Roseobacter denitrificans OCh 114: one gene and its partner. The main gene of each other region encodes a partner of the protein of the gene in region 2 in a complex. Links are inferred from orthologs where the notes say so. Each region holds a gene or a part of one and is shown on either strand. Other genes may lie near its edges.

What was found.
Region 1: the proteins of uvrB (region 2) and RD1_RS15485 are in contact, whole or in part, in a crystal structure (PDB 7EGT), measured with the Thermus thermophilus proteins. The link is inferred for Roseobacter denitrificans OCh 114 from one-to-one orthologs. Residues at the interface, in WP_096411307.1 of Thermus thermophilus: Glu23, Leu25, Arg26, Asp27, Gly28, Glu29, Arg30, Phe31, Arg55, Glu326, Asp327, Phe328, Glu379, Ser382, Gln383, His398, Gly400, Arg401; in WP_096412145.1 of Thermus thermophilus: His654, Arg656, Phe657, Gln666, Asp668, Glu669, Lys680, Arg681, Leu682, Ser683, Lys685, Tyr686, Ala687.

What each region holds. Positions count from the first base shown.
Region 1 is NC_008209.1:3,237,319-3,240,749, forward strand. Bases 305-3,414 are described here. They hold RD1_RS15485 (ATP-dependent helicase), read right to left. Parts: upstream 3,021-3,414; coding sequence 588-3,020; downstream 305-587. Other genes in these bases: RD1_RS15480 (DUF1868 domain-containing protein), read right to left, coding at 305-498; RD1_RS15490 (alpha-hydroxy acid oxidase), read left to right, coding at 3,126-3,414. In the rest of the region: more of RD1_RS15480, read right to left, coding at 1-304; more of RD1_RS15490, read left to right, coding at 3,415-3,431. UniProt on the Escherichia coli protein: A helicase with DNA-dependent ATPase activity. Unwinds DNA duplexes with 3'-5' polarity. Translocates on single-stranded DNA with 3'-5' polarity. Initiates unwinding more efficiently from a nicked substrate than double-stranded DNA.
Region 2 is NC_008209.1:1,214,253-1,217,560, reverse strand. Bases 153-3,139 are described here. They hold uvrB (excinuclease ABC subunit UvrB), read left to right. Parts: upstream 153-540; coding sequence 541-2,739; downstream 2,740-3,139. Other genes in these bases: RD1_RS05780 (T4SS efffector SepA family protein), read right to left, coding at 2,736-3,139; RD1_RS05790 (ETC complex I subunit), read right to left, coding at 153-258. Also shown: more of RD1_RS05790, read right to left, coding at 1-152; more of RD1_RS05780, read right to left, coding at 3,140-3,293. UniProt on the Escherichia coli protein: The UvrABC repair system catalyzes the recognition and processing of DNA lesions. A damage recognition complex composed of 2 UvrA and 2 UvrB subunits scans DNA for abnormalities.

The DNA of each region.
Region 1 (3,431 bases), 2.0 Mb from region 2 along the record:
CGTGTCATGCCGATATCCAAAGGGGGCGATCAGCGCGTCCCGCCAGGCCCGTAATACTGCCTCATCCGCTTCCTGCGCCCCTTGCAGGATGAGTCCCGTTGGTGCGACCCCGGCGATGCGCACAGAAAACGCGGGCGGCGGCACGAAGCCGGCCAACCGTTCAAGTACATGCGCCGTGGCATGGTCGATCCCTGCGTCCCGGCTGATGTCTTTTGGCCATGCATCCGCCGTGCGTCGCGTTTCGATCGCGCCCTCGAAGACCGTCATGTGCAGGCTGGCGGCGGGCGTGAACAAAAACCGTTGGGCACCGCGCAGCGCCTGCATTTTCGAGCGCGCCGCCAGTATCGCGTGATGGGTCGGGTGCGCCGTATCAAGATGGCAAATGACGGTGTTGCCAGCTTCGGGCAGAAACGCTGTACGGCTATAGCGCTGGCCCAACCGCGCCGGATCGTTGGCGTTGTTGCGTCTGGTCATTTTCTGGACATAAGGGTTTGGCATGCGACACGTATCTCCCAACAGGCGCTACCGCGTCAAAGGCTGTCCGACCCGCAGCTTGCGCGAATGTCCTTTCACGGCGGCGATTTTTTTCAGAACGGAATATCGTCCGCTGCCGTGATGAATTTGGCTATCACCTTCTTGGTGCCAGCCTTTTCAAACGCGATCTCCAGCTTGTCGCCTTCGATTGCGATCACGGCACCATAGCCGAATTTCTGATGGAAAACCCGTTCACCGATCACGAAACTGGACAAGGCAGAGGCGTCAATCACCGTATTGCGCGACTCGCGGGGTTGAGAAACGGGCCGGTCCTGACTGCGCGCCTGAAGCCGCCGCCAGCCGGGGGAATTATACACATTCGCTTCGGCTGCCTGATCATGCAGGGTACTGCGGGGAGCTGCGGCCCCGTATCCGCCCCCATAAAGCCCCGGCGGGGTCAGAACTTCCACATGCTCTGGCGGCAATTCGTCGATAAACCGGGACGGCATCATAGACTGCCAGCCCTTCATACCTTTCGAAAAGATAAGACGATTGGCTACAAACGATATTGTACATAGCTTTTTTGCACGGGTAATACCCACGTAAGCTAATCTACGTTCTTCCTCTAAACCTTTGGCAATTCGTTTTCCATTTCTAACTTCGGTGCCACCTTCATCCATTGAACGTTGCGAAGGCAACAGACCGTCCTCCCAGCCTGGTAAGAAAATTAACGGAAATTCGGTTCCCTTGGCGGCATGCAAGGTCATGAGGGTAACTTTCTCTTCGCCCGCATCTCTTTCATTGTCCATGATCAGGCTGACATGCTCCAGAAAGCCCTGTAGGTTCTCAAAGTTCTGAAGCTGGCTTACCAGTTCCTTGAGGTTTTCCAGACGCCCCGGCGCCTCGGGTGTCTTTTCGTTTTGCCAATGGGTCGTATACCCGCTTTCGTCGAGGATGACCTCGGCAAGTTCGATGTGAGAAAACGCAAGCGCGCCCCCGCCCCCGTCGTCAATGACCGCATCCCCATCCACCTGTTTGCGCTGATGCAGCATGGTGATCCACCGGTCGATCCCCTCAACCAGTTTGCGCAATTCCGCGCCACCCTTGCCTTTGATCAACCCTTGGGCAACGGCCAAGCGCGCGCCTTCAAAGAGGGAGACGCCATTTGCGCGCGCTGTCGTCTGAATGGTCTGCTGCGCCTTGTCGCCAAGGCCGCGTTTGGGCGTGTTCACGATCCGCTCAAACGCCAGATCATTGTCCGGGCTGACAACGACGCGGAAATAGGCCATGGCATCGCGGATCTCCATCCGCTCGTAAAAGCGCGGGCCGCCGATGACGCGGTAGGGCAGACCGATGGTCAGGAATCGGTCTTCAAACGCGCGCATCTGGTGGCTCGCACGCACAAGGATCGCCATGTCATCAAGGCTGAATTTCTCAAGCCCGCGGGTGCCGCGTTGGGCGGCTTCGATTTCATCCCCGATCCAGCGGGCCTCTTCCTCACCATCCCAATGCCCGATCAGGCGGACTTTTTCACCCTCGGTCACGTCGGTAAAAAGGGTCTTGCCAAGACGGCCCTCATTGCCCGCGATCACGCCCGAGGCGGCGGCCAGAATATGCGGGGTGGAGCGGTAATTCTGTTCCAGTCTGACCACATGTGCGCCGGGGAAGTCTTTTTCGAAGCGCAGGATGTTGCCCACCTCCGCCCCGCGCCAGCCATAGATCGACTGGTCGTCATCGCCCACACAGCAGATGTTCTTGTGACCCGCCGCCAAAAGCCGCAGCCACAGATACTGCGCGACGTTCGTATCCTGATACTCATCCACGAGGATATAGGCGAACCAGCGCTGATACTGTTTCAGCACGTCCTCATGCGTCTGAAAGATCGTCACCATATGCAACAACAGATCGCCGAAATCGACCGCGTTCAACTCGATCAGGCGGCGCTGATACTGGGCGTAAAGCTTGACGCCCTTGTGGTTATACGCCCCCGCCTCGCTCGTCGGCACCTTTTCGGGCGTGAATGCGCTGTTTTTCCAGCCATCTATGATGCTGGCCAACTGCCGGGCAGGCCAGCGTTTGTCGTCAATGCCTTCGGCAGACACCAATTGCTTGAGCAGGCGCAACTGATCGTCCGTGTCCAGAATGGTAAAATTCGACTTCAACCCCACCAGTTCCGCATGGCGGCGCAGCAGTTTGACACAAATCGCATGAAAGGTGCCAAGCCATGGCATCCCTTCAATCGGCTGGCCCAACATTTCGCCGACGCGGTTTTTCATTTCGCGCGCGGCCTTGTTGGTGAAAGTCACCGCCAGCACTTCGTTCGGGCGCGCGCGCCCTGTGTTGAGCAGGTGCACTATCCGCGCCGTCAGCGCCCGCGTCTTGCCCGTCCCGGCCCCCGCAAGCATCAGGACCGGTCCGTCCAATTGCTCCACTGCTTCTCGTTGCGCGGGGTTCAGCCCGTCAAGATAGGGTTGCGGGCGCGCCGCCATCGCGCGCGCGGAGAGCGATGCGCCCTCAAAAGCGTCCATGTCATCAAAACTGCTCATACCCCACCCTAGCGCGCGATCGCACGGAGATAAAGAGAAGTTCACACTCTGTTCTGCAGCTTTTCCGCTCTGGACAATCCGCTGATCTGGCAGGCAAATAGGCGCATGAGCCTGCACAACCGCTATCCCGCGATCGCCGATCTGCGGACCCGCGCCCGCGCCCGTATACCGAAATTCGTGTGGGAGTATCTCGATTCGGCAACCGGCACCGAGGCCACGCAGCGGCGTAACCGTACTGCATTGGACCGTATTGGCCTGCGCCCCTCGATCCTGCATGGCGAATTCGCCCCTGATCTGAGCACCGCGTTTCTCGACGTGAAACGCCCGCTGCCGTTCGGGGTCGCACCTGTGGGCATGTCCGGGCTGATGTGGCCCGATGCCGAAGGGCATCTGGCCCGCGCAGCGGCGCGC
Region 2 (3,308 bases):
GGGACGAATGTTCGGGCGGCGCTTCTTTGGCTCCTGCACATCGGCGTCGATGCCATTCTCGCGCGCATATTCCACCGCGGCTTCCTTGGAGTCAAAGCGCAGCCTGACCTGCGACTGCATATCGCTAGACGATGTCCACCCCATCAACGGATCAACCTCGCGCGAGGACTGAGGCGCGAACTCCAGTATCCATTTATGCGTTTTCGCCAAGCCGGATGACATTGCGGTTCGGGCAGGTTGATAAATTCGCGCGCGCATCGTGCCACTCCTCAAAAATCATGCATGTATATCGGCAATTTTCCCCTCAAGAGCAAGACGCCAAATACGCGCATCCCGGCTAATTTAACTCAAAGGCGTAGCGCAAGGGCCCCAGAAAATCCGACGGTCGCGCCCGGCCTGACAACGGGCCGTTGCGCGACGGGGCCCCGACGCGCCCCCGCCGTCCCGTTTGCTTTCCTGCCAAAACATGTCAGCAAGCACAGGCACTGGCCTTGATCATGGCGCAGATAAGCGCATCTTGGCAGGGAAAGAGAGAACCGCATGCCCTACGCACATTCCGACACCACCGAGGCCGTTCTGGCCAACGCTGCACCCGACGTGCGCGCCCGCGAGAAACTGGAGGGTGGCAAGCGCTTCAAGCTGGCGACCGACTTCGAACCCGCAGGTGACCAGCCCACCGCCATCAAGGAACTCGCTGCCGGTGTGCTGAGCGGGGAACGCGACCAAGTGCTTCTGGGGGCGACCGGCACGGGCAAGACCTTTACCATGGCCAAGGTGATCGAGGAAACGCAACGCCCCGCGATCATTCTGGCCCCCAACAAAACCCTCGCTGCCCAGCTCTATGGCGAGTTCAAAGGGTTCTTTCCCGATAACGCGGTGGAGTATTTCGTCAGCTTCTACGACTACTATCAGCCCGAAGCCTATGTGGCGCGCTCGGATACCTACATCGAGAAAGAGAGCCAGATCAACGAACAGATCGACCGCATGCGCCACTCCGCGACACGCGCCCTGCTTGAACGCGACGACGTGATCATCGTGGCCTCGGTGTCCTGCATCTATGGCATCGGATCGGTGGAAACCTACGGCGCCATGACGCAGGACCTCAAGACCGGGCGGATGTATGACCAGCGACAGGTGATGGCGGATCTGGTGGCGCAGCAATACCGCCGCAACGATCAGTCCTTTCAGCGTGGGTCTTTCCGGGTGCGCGGCGACAGCCTCGAAATCTTTCCCGCCCACCTTGAAGACCGCGCCTGGAAGTTGTCTTTTTTCGGCGAAGAACTGGAATCTATCACCGAATTCGACCCGCTGACCGGTGAGAAAACCAACACATTCGAGCAAATCCGCGTTTATGCCAACAGCCACTACGTGACGCCGAAACCCACGATGCAGCAGGCAATCATCAGCATCAAGAAAGAGCTGCGCACCCGGCTCGATCAACTCGTGGGCGATGGCAAACTGCTCGAAGCGCAGCGGCTGGAGCAGCGCACGAACTTCGACCTTGAGATGCTGGAAGCCACGGGCGTGTGCAACGGGATCGAGAACTATTCGCGCTATCTGACCGGTCGCGCACCGGGGGAGCCGCCCCCCACGCTCTTTGAATTCATCCCCGACAACGCCATCGTCTTTGCCGATGAGAGCCACGTCTCCGTGCCGCAGATCGGCGGCATGTACAAAGGCGACTACCGGCGCAAATTCACGCTGGCCGAACACGGGTTCCGCCTGCCTTCCTGCATGGACAACCGCCCCCTCAAGTTCGAGGAATGGGACGCCATGCGCCCGCAATCGGTCTTTGTTTCCGCCACGCCCGCCGCCTGGGAAATGGACCAGACAGGCGGTGTGTTTACCGAACAGATCATCCGCCCCACCGGCCTGATCGACCCGGAAATCGAAATCCGCCCGGTCGAGATGCAGGTGGACGATCTGCTGGATGAAGTACGCAAGGTGGCCGCCGATGGCTTCCGCACACTGGTCACGACGCTCACCAAACGCATGGCCGAGGACCTCACCGAATACATGCACGAACAGGGCATCCGCGTGCGCTACATGCACAGCGATATCGACACGCTGGAACGCATTGAAATCCTGCGCGATCTGCGGCTGGGTGCCTTTGACGTGCTGATCGGGATCAACCTGCTGCGCGAAGGTTTGGACATCCCCGAATGTGGGCTGGTGGCGATTCTGGATGCGGATAAGGAAGGCTTCCTGCGCTCTGAAACCTCACTGATCCAGACCACGGGGCGCGCCGCGCGCAATGCCGAAGGGCGCGTGATCATGTACGCCGACCGCATTACCGGCTCGATGGAACGCGCGATCGAGGAAACCAACCGCCGCCGCGCCAAACAGATCGCCTATAACGAAAAACACGGCATCACCCCGACAACGGTGAAAAAGAACGTCGAGGATATCCTCGCCGGGCTTTACAAAGGCGACACGGACCAATCCCGCGTCACCGCCAAGATCGACAAGCAGATGGCGGGCGGCAACCTGCAGGCGGTGCTGGACGGGCTGCGCACGGATATGCGCAAGGCCGCCGAGAACCTCGAATTCGAAGAGGCCGCAAGGTTGCGCGACGAAGTCAAACGCCTCGAAGCCGTCGACCTCGCCATCGCCGACGACCCCATGGCGCGTCAGTATGCAGTGGAAAAAGCCGTGGAAGACAGCGCCAAAGCCTCAGGCCGCAGCACACTGGGCCGCGGCGGCATGCGCGGCGGGGTGAAGCGGAAGCGGGGGCGTTAAATTTTGATCCTCGCACGCTCTCCTGGAAGGTATGCGCCTTTCTTGTCCCTCCAAACAAAGTCGATCTGCAAACTTTGTTTCAACGAACGTGCTGATCGAATTGCTATCTCAATCGCATCGTCAGACGAAACGCCTTGGTAGGATAAGTTCAGTTCTGGCAAAAATTTGTAACCCTCATCACTCTTCACGCCTTCTACGATATTTGCACCGGAACAATTCTTGACAGCCCTGAATTCGCCGTGTTCGTTCCAAAGCGCATGTAAAGATGCTTTAACCAAAGCGTCCCAAGTCGGCTTTTCGATTTCGCGGCCTGCAAATGAACCTTCCAAAACTTTTGTGTGACGCAACGGAGGAACCTCATGTGGACCAAAGTGCTTACCCATCCGCGTTGCTAATTCAACCTCAGTCCGGCTACTCCGTGAGTCCTTTGCGGCTTCTGCGGCTTCTGCAATATCCAAAACCTTAGCAAAAGCGGTGGCCGCACTGTCTACTAGCGGCGTCGCAAAGGCCTGCAGTCGCTGAAAATCACGTGCATATACTTCAATGTTCTGCATTTCATATTTTCCTTT